One region of the Arthrobacter sp. FW306-07-I genome, then DNA from elsewhere that is predicted to be linked to it. Evidence: riboswitches for the same ligand, from Rfam matches in the RefSeq annotation. Region 1 holds a riboswitch; each other region holds the start of a gene.

Evidence for each region. A riboswitch is a leader RNA that binds a small molecule or an ion and turns the genes downstream of it on or off. The one in region 1 is predicted to bind thiamine pyrophosphate.
Region 2: linked by a shared signal. The riboswitch ahead of thiD (bifunctional hydroxymethylpyrimidine kinase/phosphomethylpyrimidine kinase) and the one ahead of thiO (glycine oxidase ThiO) in region 1 are both predicted to bind thiamine pyrophosphate.
Region 3: linked by a shared signal. The riboswitch ahead of thiC (phosphomethylpyrimidine synthase ThiC) and the one ahead of thiO (glycine oxidase ThiO) in region 1 are both predicted to bind thiamine pyrophosphate.
Region 4: linked by a shared signal. The riboswitch ahead of thiC (phosphomethylpyrimidine synthase ThiC) and the one ahead of thiO (glycine oxidase ThiO) in region 1 are both predicted to bind thiamine pyrophosphate.

The regions. Positions count from the first base shown of each region.
Region 1 covers NZ_CP084550.1:2,954,238-2,958,887, forward strand. Annotated here, with positions in the region: gene LFT46_RS13605 (hypothetical protein) at 1-206, shown strand, start outside; gene LFT46_RS13610 (thiazole synthase) at 274-1,089, opposite strand; gene thiS (sulfur carrier protein ThiS) at 1,094-1,330, opposite strand; gene thiO (glycine oxidase ThiO) at 1,327-2,655, opposite strand; TPP riboswitch at 2,649-2,767, opposite strand; gene thiE (thiamine phosphate synthase) at 2,795-3,544, shown strand; gene LFT46_RS13630 (RNB domain-containing ribonuclease) at 3,584-4,650, shown strand, end outside.
Region 2 covers NZ_CP084550.1:2,532,042-2,536,691, forward strand. Annotated here, with positions in the region: gene rpmA (50S ribosomal protein L27) at 61-324, opposite strand; gene rplU (50S ribosomal protein L21) at 388-696, opposite strand; gene thiD (bifunctional hydroxymethylpyrimidine kinase/phosphomethylpyrimidine kinase) at 1,033-2,553, opposite strand; TPP riboswitch at 2,561-2,658, opposite strand; gene LFT46_RS11725 (Rne/Rng family ribonuclease) at 2,834-4,650, opposite strand, start outside.
Region 3 covers NZ_CP084551.1:92,748-97,397, reverse strand. Annotated here, with positions in the region: gene thiC (phosphomethylpyrimidine synthase ThiC) at 300-2,030, opposite strand; TPP riboswitch at 2,028-2,137, opposite strand; gene LFT46_RS21110 (alpha/beta fold hydrolase) at 2,744-3,568, shown strand; gene LFT46_RS21100 (hypothetical protein) at 3,922-4,065, shown strand; gene xylB (xylulokinase) at 4,321-4,650, opposite strand, start outside.
Region 4 covers NZ_CP084550.1:2,617,383-2,622,032, forward strand. Annotated here, with positions in the region: gene LFT46_RS12140 (hypothetical protein) at 1-218, opposite strand, end outside; gene LFT46_RS12145 (VOC family protein) at 363-1,238, opposite strand; gene LFT46_RS12150 (amidohydrolase family protein) at 1,338-2,420, opposite strand; TPP riboswitch at 2,501-2,608, shown strand; gene thiC (phosphomethylpyrimidine synthase ThiC) at 2,604-4,430, shown strand; gene LFT46_RS12160 (alpha/beta fold hydrolase) at 4,427-4,650, opposite strand, start outside.

The sequences.
Region 1 (4,650 bases):
CGGCGGGGATCGCCGTGGCTGTCGCGGCGCTGGCATGGATCATCCTCATGGCGGCCGGCTTCGGCTATCTGCCCGGCTTGACCTGGCTCCCCTGGGTCCTGCCCATGGTCCTTGGCATTGCTGCCGCCATCGGTGCTGTGGTCTATTTGGGCCGCACCCGCACCCGCCACGACATGGAGCGGCTGACCGCCATCCTGCGGCGCTAAGGCATCCGTAAACGGCCTGTGGCCACCACCCATCCGGGTGGTGGCCACAGCTGTTTAAGGTCCGCGGTCAGAGGAACTCCGCCCGGCCCTCCATTGCCGACGAGGCGAGGGCATGCTCCCTGCGGGGGATGCGCCCGGCCGCCCGGGCCATCCTGCCGGCGATCACGGCGTGTTTGAACGCCTCGCCCATAAGGGCGGGGTTCTGCGCCCGCGTCACGGCAGTGGCCAGCAGTACGGCGTCACAGCCCAGCTCCATGGCAAGGGCGGCGTCCGACGCCGTACCGATGCCTGCATCCAGGACCACCGGAACCGACGCACGCGAAACGATGAGCTCGATGTTGTGCGGGTTCAGGATCCCCAGGCCGGTGCCGATAGGGGCGCCCAGGGGCATCACGGCGGCGGCGCCGAGGTTTTCGAGCCGCAGCGCAAGTACGGGGTCATCGTTGGTGTAGGCGAACACCTTGAAGCCTCGGTTCACCAGCTGCTCCGTGGCTTCCACGAGCTCCACGGCGTCCGGCAGGAGGGTCTGCTCGTCGGCGATGACCTCGAGCTTCACCCAGTCCGTTTCCAGGGCTTCCCGCGCGAGTTCCGCTGTGAGCACAGCATCCCTGGCGGTGAAGCAGCCGGCGGTGTTGGGCAGCACCCGGATCCCGTGGTCCACCAGCAGCTGGAACAGCGAGCCGGTTTCGGCGGGTGAGTAGCGCCGCATGGCCACGGTGGTCAGGGCGGTGCCGGAGGCCAGGAGTGCTGCGCCCAGGCCATCCAGGCTGGGCGCCCCGCCGGTGCCCATAATGAGGCGGGATTCCAGGGCGACGCCGTCAATCACCAGGGCGTCGCCGGCACCGGGGTTTCCGGCGGGGTTGATGGTGCTGGTTTCGGTCATGGCGTCAGCCTCCCTGTACTGCTGTAACGAGTTCGATGTCGTCGCCCTCGGCGAGCGCCGTGGCGAACCATTGGCTGCGCGGCACCACCTGGGCGTTATGGGCGACGGCGACGCCCAGCTTCCCGCCGTCCGTCGCCTGCCCGTTGTCAGCCAGCGGGCGTCCGGTGACCTGGCTGACGAGTGTGGTGATGGAGGCGCCGTCGGCCACCGTGTGCGGGTTTCCGTTGAGGGTGATGTTCACGCTGTTTCCTTGGTGTGGGTGCCATTGTCGTGGAGGCCGTGGGTGGCCGTTCCCAGGCCGGAGAACCGGCCCGGGCGGAAGGGGACCCAGCGGGGGTCGGCTTTTCCGTCGAGCAGATCCGTGCAGATCGCTGCTGCAGCGGGTGTGAGCAGGACGCCGTGCCGGAAAAAACCGGTGGCGATGATGAGCCCCGGAACGTAACCGGCTTCCGTTGCGGACCCTTCGCTTCTTAAGGCCAGGTCCACCGGCACCCTTCCCAGCAGCGGCGCATTGTCCGGGGTTCCCGGGCGGGCCCGGGCCGTGCACTCCAGAAGTTCGAGCTCGGCGACCGCGGGCACCAGCGCCTGGGCATCGCGCAGCAGCTGGTAGACGCCGCCGGCACTGACGGCGTCGGACAGGGCGTCCTCGCGCTGGGTGGCTCCGATCACCACGGTCCCGTCCCGGCGCGGAACGATGTACACCGGAACTCCGTGCACCAGTCCCCGCACCGTTGCGGTCACCAGGGGCTGGAGGTGGCCGGGCACTGCAAGCCGGAGGATGTCCCCGTGGACGGGACGCAGGGGCAGCTCGAGGCCATGGGGGAGGTCCGCGAGCGCCCCCGCCTGCAGCCCGTTGGCCACCACGGTTTCCGCTGCCAGGACGGTGCCGCCACCGGCGAGCCGAACCCCCGTAACGATGCCGTCCTCCCACAACAGCCCGCTTGCCCGCTCCGGCACTGCGTAACCGTCCACTGCCCCTGCCACGGCCAGGTGGTGCGTTTCGCGGACGCCGCCGGCCAGTGCCAGCCGCAGGGCCGCCACCAGCCGGCGGGGATCCACCTGGTGGTCCCCCGGGGTATCGAGGGCGCAGGCGATGGCGGGGCTGAGGAGGGGTTCGCGTTTGCGGGCCTCCCGGACGGTCAAGGGTTCCACGGACAGCCCGCTCGCCTGTTGAACTGTGCGCAGGTCCATCAGGGCGCGGCGGTCGGCGGCGTCGGCACCCACGGCGAGTGTCGGCGTCGTGAGGTATCCGGAATCCGTGCCCGATGCATCGGCGACGGCGGCCGCGAATGCCGGCCACCGTGACGATGCCTCCAGCATGAGTTCCAGGAGGTCCTCCTCCTGGTAGTGCAGTTCGCTCACGGGGGCCAGCATGCCGGCGGCAGCCCAGCTCGCGCCGGAACCTGGCGCGTCGTCAATGAGGACGACGGAGCGTCCGGAACGCTGCACTTCCCAGGCGATACCGTGTCCCACCACTCCCCCGCCAATGACGGCGACGTCGGCACGAAGGGTGGAGGGAATGGACGCATCAACGGACGAGGGCTGGGTGGTGCCGGGGGTACGCATCTGGGTTCCTTCCCTACGCCGGCATTAACCGGATCAGGTCAAGCGGTCGGCTCTGACGCCCTCTCAGCCCGGCGCTTTGTGACAGCTGCCGCGGGCTCCCGCAGTACCTCCCCAGTTTAGAGGAATTAGGCTTGCAGGCATGAATGCGACCACCCCTTCCCTTCCCGCAGGTTCCCACGCTCCGGCCGGCGGAGTTGCCAATGCCGAGGTTGTCAACGCCCGCGACAGCGAGGCCCTCAAGGCTGCCCGCCTGTATCTCTGCACCGATGCACGGCGGGACCGCGGCGATTTTGCGGAGTTCGTGGACGCGGCATTTGCCGGCGGCGTGGACATCATTCAGCTGCGCGACAAGACCATCGAGGCAGCCGAGGAACTGGACCTTTTGGCTGTGCTGAAGGAAGTGGCGGTGCGGCACGGCAAGCTGTGGGCGGTCAACGACCGCGCCGACATCGCTGTGCTTTCCGGGGCCCCGGTGTTCCATATCGGCCAGAAGGACCTGCCGCTGGCGGCCGCACGCACGCTGGTCGACGGCAACGCCGCCATCGGACTCTCCAGCCATACACCCGAACAGGTGGATGCCGCCCTTGCCGCAACTGCCGCACCGTCCGGGCTGGACTACTTCTGCGTGGGCCCCGTCTGGGCTACGCCCACCAAACCCGGCAGGGCCGCCGTCGGTCCCGAACTGGTCAAGTACGCGGCCGAGGCGTCACGGCAGGCTGCGGACCCGGTGCCCTGGTTTGCCATCGGCGGCATCGACCACGGCAACGTCCGCCATGTGGCGGAGGCGGGTGCGCGCAGGATCGTGGTGGTCCGGGCCATCACCGAAGCCCCTGATCCCGCCGCCGCTGCTGCCTCCCTCCTCGACGCGCTGGACGCTGCCGGTTCCTGAGCCTGCTTAATCGCGGAACTTGGGGCTACGCTGAATTTTGTGTCACATCATCGGCTGGCTCCCAACGTCCACGACCATAAGAACGCCTTGGAAGAGGCGTTGGGCCTGCTGCGGACGGAGCTTGAGCTTCCGGGTCCTTATCCCGCCGAAGCCGTGGAAGACGCCCTGGCTGCCGTTGCGGCGCTGCAGCTGCCGTCCTACGACCTGACCGCCGTCGAGTTTGTCACCATCGACCCGGCGTCCTCCACGGACCTGGACCAGGCAGTGTTCATTGAATTGGACGGGGATGGCTACCGCGTGATGTACGCGATCGCCGATGTTCCAGCCTTCGTTGCGCCGGGAGGCCCCCTGGACGCGGAGACGCGGCGGCGCGGACAGACGTTCTACGCTCCTGACGGCCGGATCCCGCTTCACCCGGAGATCATCAGCGAAGGGGCCGGGAGCCTGCTGCCCGGCCAGGAGTGTTCGGCCTTCGTCTGGGATTTCACGCTCGACGGCGAAGCAACCGTACTGACGGTCAGCGTCCGTCGCGCGCGGGTCCGCAGCCGCGACAAGCTCAGCTACCGGGGCGCCCAGGCAGCCCTCGACGCCGGGACCGCCCCGCCCGTGCTCCAGCTGCTCCGTGAGGTGGGCCTGAAGCGGGTGGCACTGGAACGGGCGCGTGAAGGTGCAAGCCTGAACATGCCTGAGCAGGAGATTGTCCAGCTGCCCGACGGCGGCTACCGGATTGACGCTGTTCCACAGCTTCCGGTGGAGGACTGGAACGCGCAGATTTCGCTGATGACCGGGATGGCGGCGGCGCAGCTCATGCTGGAGGGCAAGGTGGGCATCCTGCGCACCATGCCGGCCCCGGACGAACGGTCCCTGAAGCATTTTCGCCTGCAGACCGGGGTGCTGGGCAGGCCATGGGACGGCGAAGTCAGCTATGGCGAGTATCTGCGGTCCCTGGACCCCACCGATCCGCGGCAGCTGGCCATCATGCATTCGGCAGGCATGCTGTTCCGCGGAGCCTCCTACACCGCCTTCGACGGGACCGTCCCCGAGGATGGGATCCAGTCCGCCATCGGCGCTGCCTATGCCCACACCACCGCGCCGCTGCGCCGGTT
Region 2 (4,650 bases), 420 kb from region 1:
GCGGTTAAAAGAACAGTGGAGCGGACCCACAGGCCCGCTCCACCGCTTCAGAACTTGTTGTTACTCTGCAGCTGCAGCAGCAACGATGTTGACCACGCGACGACCGCGGCGGGTGCCGAATTCAACGGCGCCCGGGGTCAGTGCGAACAGGGTGTCGTCACCGCCACGGCCAACGCCGGCGCCCGGGTGGAAGTGGGTGCCACGCTGGCGGACGATGATCTCGCCTGCGGAAACTACCTGGCCGCCGAAGCGCTTGACGCCGAGGTACTGAGCGTTGGAATCGCGACCGTTGCGAGTGGAGCTCGCGCCCTTTTTATGTGCCATCTGAAATGCCTGCCTTTAAAATTCTGGGGAATCTGTTGGAAAACCTGAACAGTAACCGGTGGGTTACTTGATGCCGGTGATCTTGACCTTGGTCAGTTCCTGGCGGTGACCCTGGCGCTTCTTGTAGCCGGTCTTGTTCTTGTACTTCTGGATGACAATCTTAGGACCACGGAGGTCCTGGAGGATTTCAGCCGTAACAGTTACCTTGGCCAGGTCAGCGGCGGCGGAGGTGACTTTGTCACCGTCAACCAGGAGCAGTGCGGGCAGCTCGATGGTGCTGCCGGCTCCACCGGCGACGCGGTTCAGGGTAACGAAGTCTCCAACGGAAACCTTCTCTTGGCGGCCGCCTGCGCGGACAATCGCGTACACCACTTGGGAACTCACTTCTCTCGACGTTTATTACAAAATTTGCGTGCGGCACCCGGCTCGGAAATTGGCTGGGATCCCGCTGTGCCTCAACGCCGTGGATTCCCCGGGGAAATCCGTGAGCCGTCCCGGTGGAGCAGTCCGCTTGTTATACACAGCAGAATGCCCCAGGGTCATAACCCAAGTGTTGGCGTAAGCACCGAAGATCCAGAATACGCTAAATCCGTCCACGGCCGCAAATGAGGCTGGTTCCGGCGGCCCCGCTGTGGTAGTAACCACAAACCCGGCGGGCAGCACCGCAACCATGCCACTCCATCATAGCGGCGGCGCTGCCGGCAGCGGTCAGGAATGAAGTCTCGGCGCGTCGAAGAATTCCACTTCCAAGCGGCAGGACTGCTTGAACGCGGTGACCATCGCTGCTCTTTCATGGTCCGACGCTTTCCGCCCCGCCCCATCCACGATGGCGATGGCCCGGCGGGTGGCTTCGGCGAAGCCCTCGTCGGCGTAGGTGCGCAGCCACGCCGCGTAGGCGTGCCCTTCAGGCTCACAGCTGGAAAGGAACTGGGAGTGCAGCTTCCTGCCCACCTCGGCGTAGAGCCAGAAGCAGGGCAGGACGGCTGCCGCCAGGACTGCGTAGCTGCCCGACGCCGATGCTGCTGTGAGGTGGTCAACGTAGGCCTTGGTGACGGGGCCCAGGCCGCCCTGGACCGGCCGTGTGCTGAGCCAGGAGCGGTGGAGTTCCGTTTCCACTTCGAGGCAATTCTGGGCCGATCCTGCCCAGAACAATTGTTCGGCCTCCGAGGGGGCCAGGGCGCTGGTGCGGGCCAGAACGCGGGAGTACCCGTTGAGGTAAAGGGCGTCCTGGGCCAGGTAGTAGGCGAAGTCCTTCTCGGCCAGGTCTCCCGCGGCCAGGCCGCGGATGAAGTCAAGCGCGTAGATGTCGTCGAGGTCCTGTTGGGCTTCCGTCCATAGCCGGGCCGCGAAGCCGCCTTCCTGCAGTGCCGGCCGCAGATGGTGGAAGTGGTGCACTGGCCCGTTCCCCCGGCCCACTGACAGCTGGCCCGAGTTCTCGAGGGCGCCGGCCAGCCAGGGCTTGACGGTCCGCAGTGTTGCTTCCCAGTCGCCCAGGCGTGCCTGCACGGTTGCCATTGCGGAGGAAAGGGAGCATCCCGTGCCGTGGCTGTTGCGGGTGGCAATACGGGGTCCCGGGACTTCCACTATCTCCTCCCCGAGCAGGCCCGCGGTGTTGACCAGAGCGTCCGGACAGCGCTCCCCCGCCAGGTGCCCGCCCTTGACCAGGATTGTGGCCCCGGTGGCATCGGCCAGGCGCCTGCCCTGGGCCAGCGCCTCATCCCAGCTCTCCGCAGGGGCAGCGCCCATCAGCATGGCAAGCTCGGGCAGGTTGGGGGTGATGAGGTGGGCAAGGGGCAGCAGTTCCCGAAGTGCCGCTTCCGCCGATTCCTTCAGCAGCCGGTCGCCGCTGGTGGCAACCATCACCGGATCGAGAACCACGACGTCGGGACGCACCTTTTCGAGCCAGCCGCGCACAGTGCGGATCACTTCCCTGTCACCCAGCATGCCGATCTTGACGGCGTCGATGTTGATGTCGTCGCTGACGGCATCCAGCTGCTGGGCCAGGAAAGCGGCCGGAGGAACGTGCACGGCCTGCACGCCCTGGGTGTTCTGGGCTGTGAGGGCGGTGATGGCGGCCATGCCATAGCCGCCATGCGCGGCGATGCTCTTAAGGTCTGCCTGGATGCCCGCTCCGCCTGACGGGTCCGAGCCCGCGATGGAGAGGACGCGTGGAACGTCACGGCCTGCCGGCAACGCAGTGGGTGCATCGAATGCAGCTGGCAGGGGCATGGAAAGGGTTGAAGACAAGAGACATCCCTTCGCCGGTACTAGCCGGACAGGTTCAACGGGTGTGGATCTCAGCCGGCCTTTTGCGCGGCACCCCGTGTCGGTTTCCAGCCTAGCCGCTGGGGCGTATTCCCAGGAAAGGTGACAGCACCTGCCGCAAAGGGGTGGGTGCCGCACGCAGGAGTCCCCGCCCTGGGACTGTTCCCCGTGTCATTCACCGGGGAACCGTCCACAAAGCGGGGACTCCTGAATGTGTCTTTGTTGCCTGTCCGGGGCTTCCGGCTTACAGCTCCGAAGCCGGGACGCCGACGCCGAGGATAATCGGTTCCGCTGCCGCCTTGCCCGGTTCGGCGGTGGCCTGTGCCTTATCCATTTCCGGGGCCTTGGCCGCGTGCGAATGGCCTCCGGCAGTCGACTGGACGTTTTCGTGGTGCTGGACGGCGGTCTCGTTGGCGGCACCCTGCGCACGGCTGGCACCCCGGTGGCGCCGCGGACGGCGCTGCCGGGACTGTTCCAGCGTGTGGTCCGAATAGTCCTTTTCGCCTGGAACTTCCACCGCGGTGCGGGCTTCCGCTCCCCCGGCTTCAGCCCCTGATTCCGGCGTGGCCGGTGCCGGTGCGGACGGTTCGGCTGCCTGCGGCACCTCCGCGGTCCTGGCCGGAGCGTCCTCCACGGACGACGCCGGCTGGCCCAGGTGGGCGAACGCTTCAGCGAGCCGGTCCAAGGTGAGAGCCGGCTTGGGCTGCTGCTCCTCCGCATGCTCCACGAACGGAAGCGGGACTTCCTCGCCACCGAATGTCAGGACAGCCGCCGGACGCGTGGGGGCGTCGGCGTCGTGTTTCTCCTCCGCCGGAGCCGGCGCAGGCGGGGCGGCGGGCACCTGCCGGGTTGCCGCCACCTCTTCGTCGTGCAGGTGGGCGGCGTGGGCAGCAGCGGCGATGTTGGCCAGGGCAAGGCGGGTTGCTTCTGCCTTGGCATGCCGCTCAGCGTCCGTAGGGTCCGGGTGGACGGTGTGGACCTGGACGGCAGGAGCCGGAGCGGCCTCGGGCTGCTGGCCGTTGCGTCCGCGCCGCCGCTTTCGTTCGGAACGTGCGCCCGGCTGGTTGTTGTCGGTCCGCTGGCTTTCGGTGCGGTGGGCTTCCGGCCGGGCTTCGGGCCGGTTGTCATTGCGCTGGACGTGGTGGTGCTCGGCGGCCACGACATTGGCCCTGCGGTGCTCCACGGGATCGTCGTGGGTCACCACGCCGCGGCCGGCGCAGGCCTCGCACTGCTCGCCGAAGACTTCCAGGAGCCCGGTGCCCATGCGCTTGCGGGTCATCTGGACCAGGCCGAGAGAGGTCACTTCGGCAACCTGGTGCTTGGTCCGGTCGCGGCCCAGGCATTCCACCAGGCGGCGCAGCACCAGGTCGCGGTTGGATTCGAGCACCATGTCGATGAAGTCGATCACGATAATGCCGCCGATGTCGCGCAGCCGCAGCTGGCGTACCACTTCCTCGGCAGCTTCGAGGTTGTTCTTGGTGACGGTTTCCTCGAGGTTGCCACCGCTGCCGGTGAACTTGCCGGTGTTGACGTCCACCACGGTCATTGCCTCGGTGCGATCGATCACCAGGGAGCCGCCCGAGGGAAGGAAGACCTTCCGTTCGAGGGCCTTGTGGATCTGCTCGTCGATGCGCCAAGCGGAGAAGATGTCCTGGTCCTTGGTCCACTTCTCGAGGCGGCCCACCAGGTCCGGGGCCACGTAGGTTACGTAGGCCTCGATGGTGTCCCAGGCTTCCTCGCCCGAGACGATGAGCTTGGAGAAGTCCTCGTTGAAGACGTCGCGGACCACCTTGATGGTCAGGTCCGGCTCGCCGTAGAGCAGTTCGGGGGCCAGGATCTTGGTGGAGGCCGACTGGCTTTCGATGCCTTCCCACTGGGCCCGCAGCCTGTTGATGTCGTGCGTGAGCTCTTCCTCGGAAGCGCCCTCGGCGGCAGTGCGAACAATGACGCCGGCGTGCTCGGGCAGGCGGTCTTTGAGGATGCGCTTGAGGCGGTTCCGTTCGACGTCGGGCAGCTTGCGGGAGATGCCGGTCATGGACCCGCCGGGTACGTACACCAGGT
Region 3 (4,650 bases), on a different replicon from region 1:
CTAAAGAGTCCTGCCACTCCCCGGCTTTGAGACAAAACCAGCCCGTCGGACCGCAACACCTGGAGCGTTATGTTGCCCGGAAAGCCCCCGGGCCAACCCGCACCACCACATTAGACCTTCCCAGTTAGGCCCACGAGCTTTCCCATGGGCTGCCATGGTCGTGAACAGCATCCACCCCACGGGCGTTGCGGTGTCGACGTTCCCCCGCCGCCCAGTGAGCTGCCGTGGCAGTCGAGGCTCCGTGCACGGAAAGGTCCTATGCGAGGGCCCGCGGCGGCAGTCGCAGGCCCTCGCCATTTCTAGGGGTTGAGGCGGGCGGGTTCGGGGAGGTAAACCTTGCCACCGGCTTCGCGGAACTCTGCGCTTTTGGCGTTCATGCCCGCGATTACTTCCTGCTCGGATGCTCCACCGAACTGGTCCCGGATGTCTTGGCTGATCCGCATGGAACAGAACTTCGGCCCGCACATCGAACAGAAATGCGCCGTCTTCGCCGGCTCCGCGGGCAGCGTCTCGTCATGGAACTCCTCCGCCGTGACCGGGTCCAGGGACAGCGCGAACTGGTCGCGCCACCGGAACTCGAACCGGGCCTTAGAGAGGGCGTCGTCGCGTTCATGCGCGCCCGGGTGGCCCTTGGCGAGATCCGCTGCATGGGCCGCGATCTTGTACGTGATCACTCCGGTCTTCACGTCATCCTTGTTCGGCAACCCGAGGTGCTCCTTAGGCGTGACGTAGCACAGCATGGCGGTGCCGTACCGGGCAATCTCCGTGGCCCCGATCGCGGAGGTGATGTGGTCATACCCCGGTGCAACATCGGTTACCAACGGCCCCAGGGTGTAAAAGGGTGCCCCGTCGCAGAGTTCCTGCTGACGTTCGACGTTTTCACGGACCAGGTGGAACGGGATGTGACCGGGTCCTTCGACCATGACCTGCACGTCATACTTCCAGGCCCGCTTGGTCAGTTCGGCCAGGGTGTCCAGTTCAGCGAACTGGGCCGCGTCGTTGGCATCCGCCGTGGAACCCGGGCGCAGACCGTCACCCAGGGAGAACGCGACGTCGTACTTGGCGAAAATCTCGCACAGTTCGTCGAAGTGCGTGTAGAGGAAGTTTTCCTGATGGTGCGCCAGGCACCAGCCGGCCATGATCGACCCGCCACGGGACACGATCCCGGTCACCCTGTTGGCGGTCAGCGGAACGTACCGGAGCAGGACCCCGGCGTGGACGGTCATGTAGTCCACACCCTGCTCGCACTGCTCGATCACGGTGTCCCGGTAGATCTCCCACGTCAGCTCGTTGGCCTGCCCGTTGACCTTTTCCAGCGCCTGGTAGATCGGCACCGTGCCAATCGGGACCGGAGAGTTACGGATGATCCACTCACGGGTCGTGTGGATGTCATCGCCCGTGGAGAGATCCATCACCGTGTCGGCGCCCCACTGGGCCGCCCACTGCAGCTTGTCCACCTCCTCGGCAATGGAGGAGGTCACCGCAGAGTTGCCGATGTTGGCGTTGATCTTCACCAGGAACGCCTTACCGATGATCATCGGCTCGGACTCGGGGTGGTTGATGTTGTTCGGAATGATCGCCCGGCCGGCGGCGACTTCGGAGCGGACCAGTTCAACGTCGCAGTTCTCCCGCACCGCCACGAACCGCATCTCCGGGGTGATGATGCCCCGTTTGGCGTAGTGCATCTGGGTGACGGTCCTGCCGTCGACGGCACGCCGGGGAACAGGCTGGGCACCCTTCCACTCGGCCGACGCAGCACCGCGCCGCACCGCGGACCTGCCGTCATCGAGCAGGTTCCGTTCCCGGCCACCGTAAGGCTCGGTATCGGCCCGCAATTCGATCCATTCGGACCGGAACGGCTCCAAGCCCATCACCGGATCACTGCCAGGCCCCGCTGTCCGGTAGACCGTGAAGGGAGGATTCTTCACCCCGTTCGGCGAATCCTCCAAAGCGATCTCCGTGACAGGGACGCTAATGGCGTGTTCCGGGTCATGGGCATACGCGAGCGAATGCGAATTCATGGCGTTCATGAGTGATTTCCTACTTCCTTCGCCGGCATGACCCGGACAGGTTCAACGGTCACGAACTGCATCAGCCCGATCTCAGCCCCTGCACCAGGGCCCCCGTGTGGATGTGACCAACCTTACAGAGCAGTCGGCGAGACGCAACAGGCCCCCACTGACAGTGCTTCCGGGGCGTTGGTCATCTGGGTTATCAACAACCAGCCTTGGCAGCGTAGAAGAATCCACTAATTCCGCTGTCTGAGATCGCCGCAGCAACTCTCTTGAGCTGCCGTGGAGATCTCGGACAGCAGGCCCTCTTAAAAAGATGGTCTACTGAAAGTAGAGATCTGGATGACAGCTCACACCGCCCGAATAGGGCACACCCAAACCTGGCACCGGGCGTCTTGACTTGGGTCCAGAAAGAGGAACTTGGATCCGGGGCCACTGAAAGGCTTGGTCCCGCCTGCGCCCACACCCGGGGCTACTGCTGCAATGGGAGCTACCCCAACGGCTCCCGACCTCCAGCCGTGGCTAACCCCACTTGACCCCAGCTGTGGACGGAATAGAGTCACCACGGTCAGCTTGTCTGAGCCTAAGCACGTTGACGGAGCCTTGGGCATGTAACGGGCTGAATCGACGTCACCTTAAAGGCCATAGTGGAAGGATCCCTGGGATTCTCTATTTCCCGTGGATAGTCTGGGGCAGGACGCCAATTAGCGAGGGTCAGTGAGAACGTGAACGTGATCGAAGCAGCTGCTGCGGTAATCGGCCGGAACAATGTCACCATGTTCGGCCGGGATGATGGGCCTGTGATGATGTTTGCCCACGGTTTTGGCTGCGATCAGGCGATGTGGCGGAAGCTACTGCCCTATTTCGTTGATGATTACCGGCTGGTGCTTTTTGACCATGTTGGTGCAGGGCACTCGGACATCAGTGCCTATGACTGGGAGAAGTACGGAACCCTGGACGGGTACGCGTCGGACCTGCTGGAGATTTGCGCCGCTCTCGGCCTTGAGAACGTCATCCTGGTGGGCCATAGTGTCAGCACGATGATTGCCATGATCGCGGCAGTGCAGGACCCGGACCGTTTCTCCCACCTGGTCCTGCTTGCCCCTTCACCCCGTCATACGGATGACCCCTACGACGGCTACGTGGGCGGATTTTCGCGGGAAGACATCGAGGGCCTGCTGGCATCTCTAGACAGCAACTATTTCGCCTGGGCCGCGGCCGTAGCGCCCATGGTGATGGGCAACCAGCAGGAGCCGGAATTAGCGGAGGACCTGCGGGTGAGCTTCTGCCGGACAGATCCGTCCATCGCACGGCACTTCGCCGGGGTAACCTTCTTTTCCGACTCCCGCCCTGAACTGAAAAAGGTGCGCACCAACTGCCTGATTCTGCAGTGCTCGGACGATCGGCTTGCCCCGCCGGAAGTGGGCGCCTACCTGCACAAGAATGTGCAACACAGCACCCTGACGCAACTCCATGCCACCGGCCACTGCCCCCACCTCAGCGCTCCGGAGGAAACGGCCCGGGCGATTCTGCACTACCTCGACGCCCGCTCGTGACAGGTGCCCCCGGCCCACCCCCGCTCCACTTACGGGTGGGTACTCCCCCAGGGCCTAACGTCATGCTTTCCGTATAGGCGTCATCGCAGAATTCGAACGTTCCCTCATCAAAGAACACCGGAGGGAAGGGATCCCCCTGGCCACGGAGCGCTGCGCCTACAAGGGACCGGAACACCCATATGTCGGAACAGGTACGTCGGAACAGGCTGCAGAACTGGTAGAGCGCGCCGCAACCAGTTCCGAACGCCGTCCTTGCCTCAATGATCTGGGCTTTCCGGGCAGAGAACGCCAGCGGTTGGGCCGGCCGCGCGGTTCAGGTCCCACGGCAGCCCCAGCCGTCTAGGGTGAAAGATATGGAAAGGACCAAGTCCGGGGAACTGGAAGGGCAGAGATCGATCAACGAACTGCTCGACCAACCCATCGGTGACTCACCCGTTCAGTTGGGGCTGCCCATCCTCCTACATGTGAAGCCCGGCCAGTTCCGGCGACTCTCCTGACCCACCACGCCTTCCCACAGGTGCGGCAGCGCCTCGTCGGCTCCTCCAAGGAGGACCGGATCCAAAGATGAAATGTCCCTGAAGCCGAGGTTGGGCCGGTTGTGCACGCTGGCGGGCACGTGGAGCCCTCTGCACAGCTCATAGGCTGTCCCCCCTTGTGTACAACGCGCCCCGATCCTTGCTCCCGCCAAAACCGGCGATGGTCTCCATGCCAGCTCCAGGGAGCAGCTTCTATAGATCGAACTCAGAAGTAGCTCAGAGTCCGTAGACGTTTTTGCGTGTCTCGATGTAGCGTCCCCGGGCCTCGGAGCCCCAGTGTCCGTCGGGTTCGTAGGCCGCTTCAACGCTTCGGTGCCAGTCGGGAAGGCTTCCGGAGGCGGCCCATGCCGCTTGTCTAGCAGCCCCTAGCGCCACGTATTCTTTGGTTGTCGGGATCTCGACGGGCATCCCGAAAATGCTGGCTGCGGCCTGGCGCAGTGCCCTGGACTTCGATCCTCCGCCGATCAGCAGCACTTTATCCGGCGCCACACCGGACTGTTTAAGAATGTCGATGGCGTCGGCCAGTGAATTGAGTACACCCAGAAC
Region 4 (4,650 bases), 340 kb from region 1:
GCAACGTCCACCATGGTCAGCTCGTAGTCGGCGCCGCCCGCGTGGACGGCCGTTCCCGCCAGGTCGCCCAGCTGCTCAACCTCGAAGTCGCTGATTCCCTGGATCCGCACCGCATGGGCGGCAGGGCCGCCAGCCGCGGAGCCGCTGCCCTCGTCGAGGATGCCGGCGCGTTTCAGCGCGGCGTCATGGGTGGCGACAAAGATCTCGGTGAAGCCCATGGGGTTGCCCTTCTTCCGTTGGCGGGACAGCGCGCCGGGCGCTGCCCGGCCGTACGGGATCAGCCTAGTAGTTGCCCGCCTGCCCGCGCACGCCGGACCCTTTCTGTGCTGCCCCGCCGTGCAAACGGGGGCCAAGTCCACCCGTCAGCGGACGGCTACCCGGATCCGGTTGCGCCACGGGTCCTCGAAGCGGAGCTCGGCACCGGTGTGGTGCGAGGCCACTCCGGCAACCTTGAGGCGGTCCGCCAGCGCCCCGACGTCGTCCCCTGAAGGAACTTCAATCAGCACCTCACCGAGCCCCAGGGTGTCCTTGCGCGGCCCGGCACCGCGGCTGTTCCAGACGTTCATTGCCATGTGGTGGTGGTAGCGGCCGGCGGAAACAAACAATGCCTGCCCGTGCCAGCCGGCCGTCTTTTCGAAGCCGAGGGTTCCCACGTAGAAGTCCCGGGCGGCCTGGACGTCACCCACCTGGAGGTGCACGTGGCCAACGCCTGCGGTTGTCCGGCGCTGGCCTTCCAGCGACTCTTCGGTGAGGTACTGCTCCAGGTAGCGCTGCGGCGGGAGGGCAAGGCTGTCCATGACGACGTCCGTCCCGTTCCAGGACCAGTTGCTGCGCGGGCGGTCCCAGTACAGTTCAATGCCGTTGCCCTCGGGGTCGGTGAAATAGAAGGCCTCGCTCACCAAGTGGTCGGCGCTGCCGGTGAAGGACCGCGGCTCGTACTGGGCGGCCGTGGCGACGGTGGCGGCCAGGGAAGCCTGGTCTTCGAACAGCAGGGCGGTGTGGAACAGGCCCGCCTCTCCCCTGCCGGGAATATGCAGTCCCGGCGCCGGGGCCAGGTGGACCAGCGGCCTGCCGAGCCGGCCAAGGTAGAGTCCGCCGTCCTGCTCAGCCACCACCTCGAGTCCCAGCGCGCGCTGGTAGTAGTCGGCCATGAGCTTCATGTCGCCCACCTTGAGCATCACGGTGCCCATGGCGAGGTCGGCAGGAAGAAGATCCTGGCTGCTGGCTGCTGCGGTCATTGATGGCTCCTTGTGTTGGAGGCCGTCCCAATGGCGGCCTGTCACACATTAAAATTACTTGAACCTTCAATTTATTCCAAGTCCCCAAGGGCCCTCTGGTCAGCGGATGATGCGGCCGCCCAGCACCACATGCTCAAGCGACCTGATGGTCTCCGGCACGGCCCGGGGGTCTTCCCGGCACACCACCGCGTCGGCCCGCGCTCCTTCCGCCAGGACGCCCGCCCCCAGCCAGGTCCGGGCGGCCCAGCATGCGGCATCCAGTGCTGCAGTCATTGGCAGGCCGGCGCCGTGCAGTTCAAGGATTTCGTCCGCGATCCTGCCGTGGCGGATTGTGCTGCCGGCATCGGTTCCGGCAAAGATGCGCACGCCGGCTGCGTGGGCCTCGGCCACCCGTTCCAGCCTGCGTTCCCACAGGGCGCGCATGTGGGCGGCGTAGCGCGGGAACTTGGAATCCGCCTGCGCCGCGATGTCCGGAAAGGTGGCGATATTGATGAGGGTGGGCACGATCGGTATGCCCTGTTCGGCGAACCGGGGCAGGTGGCGGGGCAGGAGGCCCGTGGCATGTTCAATGCAGTCGATTCCGGCATCCAGCATCAGGTCCAGGGTGTCCTCGGCGAAACAGTGGGCGGTCACCCGGGCACCTTCGTCATGCGCTGCCTGGACGGCGTCACGGACGACGGCGGCGGGAAAGGAAGGGGCCAGGTCACCGGCGCCGCGGTCAATCCAGTCCCCCACCAGCTTGACCCAGCCGTCGCCGTCGCGCGCCTGCTTGCGGACGGCCTCCACGAGGCCCTCCGGCTCCACTTCCTCCGCGAAGCCGCGCAGGTAGCGCCGCGTTCGGGCGATGTGCCGCCCGGCACGGATCAGCAGCGGGAAATCCCTGCCGCCCTGCATCCAGCGGGTGTCGGCCGGTGAACCGGCGTCACGGACCAGCAGGGTTCCTGCGTTGAGGTCAGCCAGGGCCTGCTCCGCAGCCGTGGCGGCTTCAACGGGGCCGCCCGGTCCCAGCCCGATGTGGCAGTGCGCGTCAACGAAACCCGGCAGTACCCAGCCATGGAGGACCCTGCCCGGCTCCTCCGCAGGCTTGTTGAAGCTGAGCCTGCCGTCCACTGACCAGAGCCCGTTCCGGACGGTGTCCGGACCGGTCAGGACCGGTCCGCTGAATTCAATCACTTGTGGCATCAGGACTTCCTTTCGCTGCCCGGACAGGCTAGCACCGCGGATTGTGACAACGCCGTCCCAGGGGCCTGTGGTAGCTTCGTTCCTGACCACACGGGTGCCCCTGCAGGGGCTGAGATCGGGCTGACGCGGCCTGCGACCGTTGAACCTGTCCGGGTAATGCCGGCGAAGGAAGTGAGTATTCCCTTGAGTACACAAAACACCCAGTTGAACGCTGCCCAAATCCAGGCAGAAACAAGAACGGACGCTCAGACAACACTCCAGGCGACCCAGTCCCTGAAGTCGCATTCGCTGGCCTTCATCGAAGATCCCGGCGCCGGGATCCGGGTGCCGGTAACGGAAATTTCCCTTGAGCCATCCCCCAACGGCCGGCCCAACGAACCGTTCCGCACCTACCGGACAGCGGGGCCGGGCAGCGACCCCGTCCGGGGCCTTCAGCCCTTCCGTTCGGAGTGGATTGAGGCACGGGCAGACACCGAGGCGTACACCGGCAGGGAGCGCAACCTGCTCGATGACGGCCGCTCGGCAGTCCGCCGGGGTGCCGCCTCTGCAGAATGGAAGGGCGCCCGGCCGGTGCCCCGCCGCGCCGTCGACGGCCGGACAGTGACGCAGATGCACTATGCCCGGCAGGGCATCATCACCCAGGAAATGCGGTTCGTGGCGCTGCGGGAAAACTGCGACGTCGAGCTGGTCCGCAGCGAGCTGGCCGCCGGCCGCGCGATCATCCCCAGCAACATCAACCATCCCGAGTCCGAGCCGATGATCATCGGCAAGGCCTTCCTGGTGAAGATCAACGCCAACATCGGCAACTCCGCGGTCACCAGCTCCATCGCGGAGGAGGTGGACAAGCTGCAGTGGGCCACCCAGTGGGGCGCCGACACCGTCATGGACCTGTCCACCGGCGACGACATCCACACCACCAGGGAATGGATCATCCGGAACTCCCCCGTCCCCATCGGGACAGTGCCGATCTACCAAGCCCTGGAAAAGGTCAACGGCGAGGCCAACGCGCTGACATGGGAGATTTTCCGCGACACTGTCATTGAACAGTGCGAGCAGGGCGTTGACTACATGACCATCCACGCCGGCGTGCTGCTGCGGTACGTCCCGCTCACAGCCAACCGCGTAACGGGCATCGTCTCGCGCGGCGGCTCGATCATGGCCGGCTGGTGCCTGGCCCACCACCAGGAAAACTTCCTGTACACGCACTTCGATGAGCTATGCGAGATCTTCGCGAAGTACGACGTTGCGTTTTCCCTGGGTGACGGTCTGCGCCCCGGTTCCACCGCTGACGCCAACGACGCCGCCCAGTTCGCGGAGCTGGACACGCTGGCCGAGCTGACGCAGCGCGCCTGGGAATACGACGTGCAGGTGATGGTGGAAGGCCCTGGCCACGTCCCCTTCCACCTGGTCCGGGAAAACGTCGAGCGCCAGCAAGAGCTGTGCAAGGGCGCGCCGTTCTACACCCTGGGCCCGCTGGTGACTGATGTTGCCCCGGGCTATGACCACATCACGTCGGCCATCGGTGCCACCGAGATTGCCCGGTACGGGACCGCGATGCTCTGCTACGTCACCCCGAAGGAACACCTGGGCCTGCCCAACAAGGACGACGTGAAGACCGGCGTGATCACCTACAAGATCGCCGCCCATGCTGCGGACCTGGCCAAGGGCCACCCGGGCGCGCACGAGCGGGACGATGCGCTGTCCAAGGCCCGTTTCGAGTTCCGCTGGCGGGACCAGTTCGCGCTGTCCCTGGACCCTGTCACCGCCGAGGCGTTCCACGATGAGACGCTGCCGGCCGAGCCCGCCAAAACGGCGCACTTCTGCTCGATGTGCGGGCCTAAGTTCTGCTCCATGCGGATCAGCCAGGACATCCGTGATGAATTCGGCTCCGCGGAGGCCCAAGCGGCGCTTGCCGGCGTGGCATCGGGGATGCGGGAGAAGAGCGAGGAGTTCCTGGCCGCGGGCGGCAAGGTGTACCTGCCGGAGCTGCGGGTTCCCGCGGAAAGCTAGGACGCCCGGGCCGGCTGGCTCCGGCTGACCTGTCGAATGAACTGCCGGATTGCCTGGTCCCCCTCCGGGGAGTCCTGGGGCCGGTGCCCTCCCGCGGCAACGCGGTGCAGGGCGCCGGTTTCCCGGAGGTACCCGGCGATTTCCTCATACAGCGGCTCCCAGCCGCCGGTCAGGACCAGCGTGGGCACGCCGGGGACGATGTGCAGCGGCGCCTCCCACG